DNA from 2 places in the Viridibacillus sp. d25.2 genome. Region 1 is predicted to be linked to the other one. Evidence: riboswitches for the same ligand, from Rfam matches in the RefSeq annotation. Region 1 holds a riboswitch; the other holds the start of a gene.
What was found. Region 1 has a riboswitch for cobalamin ahead of ACZLO7_RS20790 (ribonucleoside-diphosphate reductase subunit alpha). Riboswitches for the same ligand answer to the same signal wherever they lie in the genome.
Positions count from the first base shown of each region.

Region 1 (5,319 bases):
GCTTGTGGAACCGGAATACGATTTAAGTCGATAACATTATCTAACATGCGTACCTGGATAGGGATTAATCTTTCTAAAGCTTCAGCAGGTACAGCTCGTCCAAGATTGATAGATGATAAATTACATACAACGAAATCTCCAGGTTTGCGACGAGTTACAATAACATCATCCTCTAATGTAATTGACTCGAACTGAGTTGCGCTCATATTTTGGAAAATTTCTGTACAAAGATTACTTGAGTAGATCATGCCTTCATGCTTATTTGGGTTTTTACGATTTACTTCATCACGATAGAACATAAATGGCACGCCAGTTTCTAACTGACTACGCATAATGCGTTTCATAATATCAATTGCTGGTACTGCTTCACGTGTTAATTTTGGGTTCGCTAAGCAAGATTCATATTTTTCACGGAATGATCCTTGTCCGCGTTTTTCGTCATAATAATCTTCTAGATTAAAGCCCATTACTTCACGGATTTCATGAGGGTCAAATAAATGCCAATCTTCACGTGCTTCAACAGCTTCCATGAAGATATCTGGTAAGCTAACACCTGTGAAAATATCATGTGCGCGCATACGCTCATCCCCGTTATTTAATTTCAAATCAAGGAATGGGAAAATATCTTTATGCCAAATATCCAGGTAAATCGCAATCGCACCTTGACGTTGACCTAGTTGATCTACTGATACTGCTGTATTATTTAATTGTTTAATCCAAGGAACAACTCCGCTTGATGCACCTTTGAAGCCACGAATAGATGAGCCACGGCTACGTACTTTCCCCATATAAACACCGATACCACCGCCAAATTTCGAAAGTGTCGCAACATCAGTGTTTGAATCATAAATACTTTGTAAACTATCATCAACTGTATCGATAAAGCAACTTGATAATTGACCATGTGTTTTACCAGCATTTGATAATGTAGGCGTTGCAGTTGTCATATATAAATTACTCATCGCCCAATAAGATTCTTTAATTTTTGCTAGACGATCTGTTTTTTCATTTTGCATAAGTGTCATTGCAATAATCATCCAACGCTCTTGTGGCAATTCAATTGGTGTTTTGTTATAGTCACATGTTACATAACGGTCTAACAACGTTTTTAAGCCGATATATGTAAAAATTTCATCTCGTTTAGGTTCAAGCATTAAGCCGATCTCATCAAGCTCCTGTTTTGTATATGAATCCGTTAAAGTTGGATCATATAAACCTTTTTCAACAAGCTTTTCAACTTGTTTAGCAAATGCTGTGTATACTTGTCCAACTTCTAGCTGACGTACCACAGACGCTTCTCTATAAACGCCCGCTAATAATAAACGAGCTGCAACGAAAGTCCAATAAGTATCCTCTTCATCTAAATAACTTAATGCTTCTAGGCTCATCGCCTTTGTCCATTCAGCATCAGTACCTTCTGGATTCTTTTCTTCCCAACGTTCAGCTTTTCGAATTAACAAACTGATTTCTTCTCTTCCGAACTCTTCCTCTAAGCGAGATAATAATGTTGCTCTTTCATATGTCATTAATTGGACCATTTTGTCGTCTCCTTTTTTACAAATATAAAAAGCGATGAATCTGCCTTCTTCGGCAGAGCCATCGCTCTAAGTTTTAAAATTGGAAACAGTTGAAATCACAACAAAAAAGTACTTTTGAAATCAAAAGTAATTTGTTCAATGCAAAGTCTCTCGCTTCCACTTCTCAACCCCCGAAGAAAGTGTCGTCATGCGAAAAAGGCAGGTCTACTGGCTCATGCATCATCCGACTGTCATCCTTCCCAAGCATTGCTCAGTGGTTAATTAACAGTCGTCCGCATTCACAGTTGCGGGGACAGCTTCGGTTTCTATACCGAATTCCCTTTTAAACCGTATATGGTACCTTTTTTCGCTCACATACTATATCTTGTGTTCTATCGATTAATCTAATCTAACATATTGTGTTCCTATCATACAAGTAGAAAATCTTAATTAAAGTAAATGAAAGCAAAAGACCTACAAAAAATGTTTTAAAATTTCCTATATAAACTATTTTGATTTTACAAAGCAGGAAAAAGGAATTGTTTTTATATAATAGAATATTAAAAAGCTACCCAAAATCGTTTTTTGGGTAGCCGAAGTTCTATTTTCAAAGAAATTAATCGTCTTCGTAATCTTTTTCGAAGTCTAGAATGGCACCAGTCATAGCATCAATTTCTAATTCGTATTCATACATACCATCTTTTACTTCAATTTCATAAACGCCATCTTCTTCATCTAATTCTATTTTAGTAATTGTACCTTTTGCTTTTGTTAAAGCAATTTGGGAAGCTTTTTGCTCCCCGATGAAAGATGATGTTGTATTTGGTGCTTTTGTAATTCTTTCTTTATCTGTAACCGTAGCTTTTCCAGTTACTGCATCTACATCGATTTCATATTCATATTCATTTGTTAGAATTTCAAATTCATATACGCCGTCTTCTTGATCATATTTTGCTTTTTTCACAGTACCATCAACACTTTGTAAAGCAATTTCTTTCGCTTTTGCAATACCAATTACGTTGCTAGTTGTTGAAGGTTTTGTCGTATTGCCAGTGCTTGGTTTAGTAGTTGTGATTACATCGTCTGCTACTTCTGATTCCTTCTTAATAATACTCCCTGTTTTTGCATCGATTTCAAATTCATATTCTGTTGTACCATTAATAATTTCGATTTCGTATACGCCATCACTTTTATCTAATTTGGCTTTTTGTACAGTACCGCCAACATTATTTAGAGCTATTTGTTTTGCTTTTTCTAAACCAATTACTTTGCCAGCTACTACTTTTTTCGAAATCTTCTCTTTTTCTTTTTTCACAATTTTGCCTGAGTACGCATTGATATCAAATTCGTATTCATATCCTGCTCTAATGATTTCGATTTCGTAAATACCATCTTCTCTATCTAATTTCGCTTTTTTGACAGAGCCTTTAACCGATTTCAATGCTATTTCTTTCGCTTTTGCTAATCCAATTACCTGTTTCTCATTTACTGTATTAGATACTTTTGAGATTTCCATTTTCTTTTCTAGTAATTCTCCAGTTTTTGCATCTAACTTTAGTTCATATTCTTTATTGTTTTTACCCTGTACATCGATTTCATATACTTGAGTACCTTTTTCTTTATCCAATTCAACTTTGTAAACTGTACCTTTTACGTAGCTAAGTGCTTTTTTCGAGATTTCTTCTGAAGATAAAATTTTACCTGAGTTAGCTTGAATTCCTGCTGCCGCAACTACTCCAGATACTGCAAGTGAACCTGTAATTGCTAATACCGTAATCATTTTTTTCATAATTAATTGCCTCCTCCTTGATACTTATACTTTACACAATGAAAATGAAAGAATAAGGAGAAAAAGATTAGAATTTGATGAGAAATTATTAATCCCACGTAGTCGAAATCACTTTTCCAGAAACGGCATGAATTTGAAATTCTGCATCTTTGTCGTTCCCTTCAATCTCCACTATATAATATCCACCATCACTCGTATCGTAAAAAGAAACTTCATCGACAGTCCCTTTTAGTTTTTTCTTAGCAATAGTAATCGCTTCTTCTTTAGTTAAGAGTGAAGAATCGTGCTCTGTATCTCCTTGAATTTCTGATAAAACTTCCCCGTTAATCGCATCTATTAATAAGTTAATATGCTCTTTATCATTTACTATCTCTATTTGGTAAACGGGTTCTTCCCTATTTGTATTGAGTGAGATTTTTTTTATATTCCCGTTATATTGTTCTTTTATAATTTTTCGTATTTCAGTTTCTGGTATATAGTTTGAATCTACTTTATGATCCGATTTATTTTGAGTCATCTGCAGAATTTTACCCGAATCTGCATCAACATTAAGTTGATAAAGCTTGTTATTTCTTTGAAGCTTCACTCGATATTGATTGTTTATACTAAGGAACGAGATAATTTCCCCACCATACATCATTTCAATATTATTATGAATTTCTTCTGTTGTAAGAGGTGTTTCTTTCGTTAGTTTGTTCCAGATCATGATACTAAGAATCGTCGCAATAATGATGAGTGTCACAATGAATAATATTGATAGTTTTTCGCGGATACGCATATCATTGTTCCTCCTCATTACTATTTTCAAATTGCAAGACGATTGTAGTTCCTTCACCTAGTGTACTTAATACTGTGATGTTGATAGCTAAACGCTCAGCAATTTCATGTGCAATTGCTAGTCCTAAACCAGTACCACCTGTTTTGCGATTACGGTCTTCACTAACTCGATAAAAACGATCAAATAAATGAGGAATGTTCTCTTTAGCAATGCCTTGGCCGAAATCTTGAATACGGACAACAAATTGCGCTCCTTCTTTTGCTACGCTTACATTGATTTCACTTTCACTATAATGGCGCGCATTTTCTAAGAATATAAAAAATAACTGTTTTAACTTTTGCTCATCAGTTTTCGTAATCGCTGGACCATTTCCTAATAAGTTAAATTCTCTCCCATATGCTTGATGCATTTGATGTAGTGTATCATCTAACACTTTATAAATATCAACTGCTGCAGTTGTTAGCGGGATATTCTCCCTATTTTTAGCTAATTCCAGCATTTGTTTTATCATTTCATTCATGCGAATGGACTCACTTAAAATTGCTTGTACAGCTTCATTTGCCACTTCTCTATTATCAAAACCACGACGTTTTAATAGACGCGCATAGCTTTCAACTACAGTTAAAGGTGTTTTTAATTCATGAGAGGCGTTCGATACGAAATGCTCTTGTTTACGATAGTTTTGCTCCAACTGAAACATCATCTCATTAAAGGTACGACTCATTTCAGCCATTTCATCTCGGCCGTCATTTTCTACATTTATCTTTTCAAAAGTTCCTGACTTTTGGCTTTCCTGCATTGTAGCAATCAGCCGATTAATTGGTTTAGTAACAATACGCCCTAGCGTCATACTTGATAGTACAATGGGAATTGTCGCTAAAATTGTTACACCAAGTAATACAAGCCGTAACAATTCTAGATTTCGTGCTACATCCTTCATGGATTGTAGCATCTGAATATGCACCACCGAACCGTCAACCCAAATTGCGGGCATACTCATTGATAATACTGGTATACCTTCGTATTTTTCCACTGAGTATCTTTTATACTCATCAATATTGGGATGATAATCCTTCATACCTTCGGTAGATTGTACAGTAATGAGTGATTTACCATTTAAACCAACAGCTCTTACAGCCCCCCTTGGAGGAATATAGGCACGTAATATCGTAGCTGGGTCATTTACTTTACTTGTCTGACTAATAGAAGTTACAAGCTCTTTTGACTCAGATAAT
Region 1 is NZ_CM196652.1:4,251,882-4,257,200, forward strand. Features, by position in the region: gene ACZLO7_RS20790 (ribonucleoside-diphosphate reductase subunit alpha) at 1-1,562, opposite strand, end outside; cobalamin riboswitch at 1,719-1,897, opposite strand; gene ACZLO7_RS20795 (PepSY domain-containing protein) at 2,134-3,306, opposite strand; gene ACZLO7_RS20800 (PepSY domain-containing protein) at 3,395-4,084, opposite strand; gene ACZLO7_RS20805 (sensor histidine kinase) at 4,086-5,319, opposite strand, start outside.

Region 2 (5,319 bases), 1.7 Mb from region 1:
AACCTTAATTCAAGGAATCAAGGTTTAAAAACTAGATTATTCAGACAACACAAAATAATAAATAAGCGTCATCTGCTGTAGCCTTCACCTTTCCCTCCGAAAAGTATCGTTCATAATTATAAAAGCAGGTTTCCTGGCTTACGCGTCACTTTACTTTGATCTCTTCCCAGTATTTAACCAGTGAGTATTATCATTTCATCAGCGTTACAGTAGCGGGGGCTGCATCGGATTCTAACCGATTTCCCTATTATCCAACATACTCTATGTTCTATACATGTTGGCACTTTTAAATTTGCTATTCAATTGTATTATTCAGTAAATTCTAAATCTGTATTTATCATATACTAAATTTTGTTAGATTCAAATAGATTTTTAAAAATTAATATCTTGACATAATATTAAATAATCATTTCCAACAAAATATTGTTGTTAAAAACAGCTTCTGCTTTGTTTCTACCTCATTTTAGTTTTTCAAAAAAAAATCTAGTAGAAAGAAAATTCTCATGATACACTATATTCTGAAATCTAATAATTCAATAAACTTCATGGTGTTAAATTAGCGTTTAACTTAAAAGGGAAGTCGGTATTAATCCGGCGCGGTCCCGCCACTGTGTTGAGGAGTTTTGCTACGTTATGTCACTGTCTAATGATGGGAAGGTAGTAGTAAAATGATGATTCTAAGCCAGGAGACCTGCCATGAAGTGAGGAAATGTTTCAACCTACGAGGATGGGTGTGAAAGTGAGTAAGTCTTATTTACTGATGACTATTCCTTCACGCACTTCTTTCTATGAAAGAGGTGCTTTTTTAATGACAAAATGCCTGTATGCCCTATCCAGAGAGGTATTTCATAGGAGGTGTTATTTTTTAACTAATAAGTCGCCTGTTAAAATACATACACAAAAGGGAGATTAATATGAATAAGCTAAAATCAATCTTTAATTTGAAAATGATTTACTTTTTAGTATTTGTCATGATTGTTCCAAAGCAAGCATTTGCCATGCACATTATGGAGGGATTCTTACCTGTTGAATGGGCTATCTTCTGGTGGGCGGTAACGATTCCGTTTTTGATCATTGGATTTCGTTCAATTCGTAAAACAATAAAAGAAAATCCAGATACAAAAATGATGCTCGGTCTATCAGGGGCATTTGCTTTTGTATTATCCGCACTAAAAATCCCATCTGTAACGGGTAGTTGTTCTCACCCTACTGGGGTTGGTTTAGGAACTGTTTTATTTGGTCCATTTGCAATGAGTATTGTAGGTTTTATCGTTCTATTATTCCAATCACTTTTATTAGCACATGGCGGCTTAACAACTTTAGGCGCCAATGCATTTTCTATGGCTGTAGTTGGTCCACTAATTGCATACGGTATTTATAAAGGGGCAACTAAAGCTGGATTATCTTTTGCATTTGCTGTATTTTTAGCTGCTGCTTTGGGTGATCTTGGTACTTATATTGTCACTTCTATTCAATTAGCACTTGCATTCCCTTCTGAAGTTGGTGGATTCTTTGCGTCGTTCACGAAATTCAGTAGTATTTTCGCTTTGACTCAAGTTCCTTTAGCTATTTCTGAAGGTATTTTAACTGTTATTATTATGAACTTCTTGAAAAAATACAATGTTTCTGAGCTAAAAGCGCTTCGTGTCTTCTCGAAAGGAGCTGAACAACGATGAAAAAGAATTTAATACTAATCGCAATCGTTATCATTCTTGCTATTTTCCCGCTATTCATACAAAAGGGAGCTGAATTTGGAGGAGCTGATGGTGAAGCTGAAGCAGCTATTGGCGAGATAAATGCTTCATATGAGCCTTGGTTTTCAAGTATTTGGGAACCTCCAAGTGGGGAAATTGAAAGTTTATTATTCTGTCTTCAAGCAGCCATTGGTGCTGGATTTATCGGTTACTTTATTGGCTTAACACGAGGTAAACACAAACGCAAGAATAATGGCAATAACAAAGAGAGTCAAATTAAAGATGATCCTTATTGATAAATATGCTTATATGAATCGTTGGAAGCATATTCATCCTATCGAAAAAATGGCATTTACCTTTTTTCTGATGTTATTTTCTTTAACTGTGAAAGACACTCTTGTATCACTCATCACATTTACTGTGATGAGTGCTTTTACAATTTTAGGCGCAAAAATTCCTTTTAAATACTATATCAAGTTATTATTAGTACCTGTTTTTTTTCTTTTAACGAGTATGCTGACCATTTTGATTTCATTTACAGGGAATAATGGCCTCATACCTACACCACTTTGGACGACAGAGGTTTTTGGATTGCATATTTTTATAACAAAACGTAGTTTAGAAATGGCAATCCAACTTTTTTTTACTGTTCTTGGTAGTATTAGTTGCTTATACTTTTTAACATTAACGACCCCGGTACATGATATATTACATGTATTTCGAAAATTAAAAGTTCCTACTCTTTTACTAGAATTGATAGAAATCACATATCGATTCATTTTCGTTTTTTTAGAAGCATCACTAAAAATCCATCAAGCGCAAAATTCCCGACTTGGTTATATAACTATTAAACAAAGTTTACATTCATTAGGTTTACTTATTTCTTCGTTGTTTGTACATGTTTTTCAACGTTCGAAGGAATTAACTATAGCTATGAATTCACGCTGTTATATGGAAGATATAAAATTATTAGAGGATACATACTCATTTTCAAAACGAAATTGGTTATGCGTTGTACTAATTTCTATTAGCATTGTAGCTGTTTATTTTGAGTTTGGAGGTATTCTAAATGGATGAGCTATTTTTTAAAATACAACATCTTACACATAGCTATGCAGACGGCACTATTGCATTAAAAGACCTTTCTCTTTCTATTAAAAAGGGCAAAAAAATTGCATTACTTGGTAATAATGGTGCTGGTAAATCTACATTATTTCAACATTTAAATGGGATATTACAACCAAGTTCTGGTGAAATATATTTTAATGGCCGGCAGATGACATATGGACGCAAAGCTTTATTGCAGTTACGGGAGCAAGTGGGGATCGTTTTCCAAGATCCGGATTCTCAATTGTTTTCTGGTACAGTTAAACATGATATCTCGTTTGGTCCTATGAACCTTGGCTGGTCAAAAGAAAAGGTTATCAAACAAGTGGAGTGGGCGATGAAAGAAACTGAAGTCACTCCCCTACAACAAAAGCCGATTCACTTTTTAAGTTTAGGTCAGAAAAAACGTGTCGCTATTGCTGGGGTATTAGCAATGAATCCAGATGTTTTTATATTAGATGAACCGTCTGCAGGTCTTGATGCATATTATTCTAAGCAAATCATGGCACTATTAAATACGATTCATAAACCACATAAAACCATAATACTATCAACTCACGATGTGCATTTTGCATATGAATGGGCCGATGAAATTATTGTTATGAGCGACGGTAAGATACTTTATCATGGTGATCCCATCTCTGTTTTTAAGCAGCCTAACTTGCTTGCTCAAGCTCATCTTGAGAAGCCTTGGATATTTGAAACAGCCGAACAATTACAACTGATTGGAATACTTGCAGCAGATGCACCCTTCCCTCGAAATAAAGAACAATTATATTCACGTTTGAAGCAAGATATTAATATATAGTTTCGAGTTCCTTTTTCCTTACTGGCTTTTTGCTAGTAAGTTTTTTCTCTTAGAGACCGTGTTTTGATCTTTTGTATATAGACTAGCGAGGTCTATGTTTTTTAACAAAATATCATATATATATTTTAAGGTTGTTGGTATTTACAATTAATATAAATATAAATAAGCCATGAGCAAAAAGTTGCTCATGGCTTCTAAATTTTAGTTAAGAGATTTGTTCTTTTAAGAAAGTAATTAAATCCAAATGATTAGCTGGTGTAACACCGTGTCCGTCTGGATAACTCTTAAAAGTGACAGTTGCACCTAATGACTCAAAGAATTCCTTACTTTCAATGCCCCACTGATGTGGTATAACATAGTCATATTCCCCGTGTGAGATGAAAATTGGCATATGTTCTACTGATTGTTTATGATATTCGTTTTTCACAAAATCAGGAACATAACCGCTTAAAGCGACAACAGCTGTTAATTTGTCACCTAAAACAAATGCTAATGATTGTGCTAAAATTGCTCCTTGGCTAAAGCCCATTAATACAATTTTTTCTAAATCAATATTATAAATAAACGATGCTTCTTCTATAAATTCTCGAATAAAATGAGCGACTTTATCAAATACTGGACGTTCTGGTGCTCCTATGTCTTGAATCGTAAAGAAAGCATAACCAGGTTTATGTGTAATAGGACCACGTAAACTGAAGATATGACAATTATCTTCGAAATCTGCTACTAAGCCCGGTAAGTCTTGCTCATTACTTCCCATTCCATGTAATAAAAAAATGGCTGGGTATTTTTTAGTTGAATCCATATTTTTTGGTTCTGTATGAATAAATGTAAAAGGTGAGTTCATTTATTGTCTTCCTTTCGAGATAAATTACATTTATCATAGCATAAAGTATGCGTTGAAAGTGCATACCTTTAGATTTTAAAAGAAAATGGTCTTTACTTATTAAGAGTCTTTACATACAAAAGAAGATGCCCTATACCATTTAACAAATAGAATAGGGTATCTTTTTATTCCCACTCAAATGGTGTTTCCTGATAAACATAATAGTTCAGCCAGTTAGAGAACAATAAATGCGTATGGGAACGCCAAGTATTAATTGGCAGCTTTGTTGGATCATCATTAGGGAAGTAGTTTTTTGGAACCTCTATATCCAAACCTTTTGCAACGTCACGTGAATATTCATCTGCCAATGTATGAGCATCGTATTCTAAATGCCCAGTAATCATGATCTGTTTTTCATCTTCTGACATCACAATAAATACACCCGCATCATCAGAAGCTGACAGTAGTTTTAGCTTTGGATGGGATTCAACTTCTTCGATAGATATAGAAGTATTTCGTGAATGTGGTGCAGTGAAAATATCATTAAAGCCACGAACAAGCTTCACAGTTGGATCTGTGATTGTATGATCATAAATACCTGAGCATTTCTTAGCAAGAGGGAATTTACCAATATCGTAGTGATGATAAAGTGCAGCTTGGGCACCCCAACATATATGCAATACAGATGTAACATTTGATTTTGTCCAATCCATAATACTAACGATTTCTTCCCAAAAATCAACATCTTGAAATTCCATTAGTTCAATCGGTGCACCCGTTATAATCATGCCGTCAAACCGACGATGTTTAATATGTTCAAAAGTCGTATAAAAAGATTCTAAATGCGTTTCACTAACATTTTTTGAAACATACGTCGCTGTATT
Region 2 is NZ_CM196652.1:2,587,499-2,592,817, forward strand. Features, by position in the region: cobalamin riboswitch at 107-303, opposite strand; cobalamin riboswitch at 530-713, shown strand; gene ACZLO7_RS12915 (energy-coupling factor ABC transporter permease) at 915-1,676, shown strand; gene ACZLO7_RS12920 (energy-coupling factor ABC transporter substrate-binding protein) at 1,673-1,990, shown strand; gene cbiQ (cobalt ECF transporter T component CbiQ) at 1,977-2,771, shown strand; gene ACZLO7_RS12930 (energy-coupling factor ABC transporter ATP-binding protein) at 2,764-3,609, shown strand; gene ACZLO7_RS12935 (alpha/beta hydrolase) at 3,815-4,456, opposite strand; gene metA (homoserine O-acetyltransferase MetA) at 4,621-5,319, opposite strand, start outside.
Region 2: linked by a shared signal. The riboswitch ahead of ACZLO7_RS12915 (energy-coupling factor ABC transporter permease) and the one ahead of ACZLO7_RS20790 (ribonucleoside-diphosphate reductase subunit alpha) in region 1 are both predicted to bind cobalamin.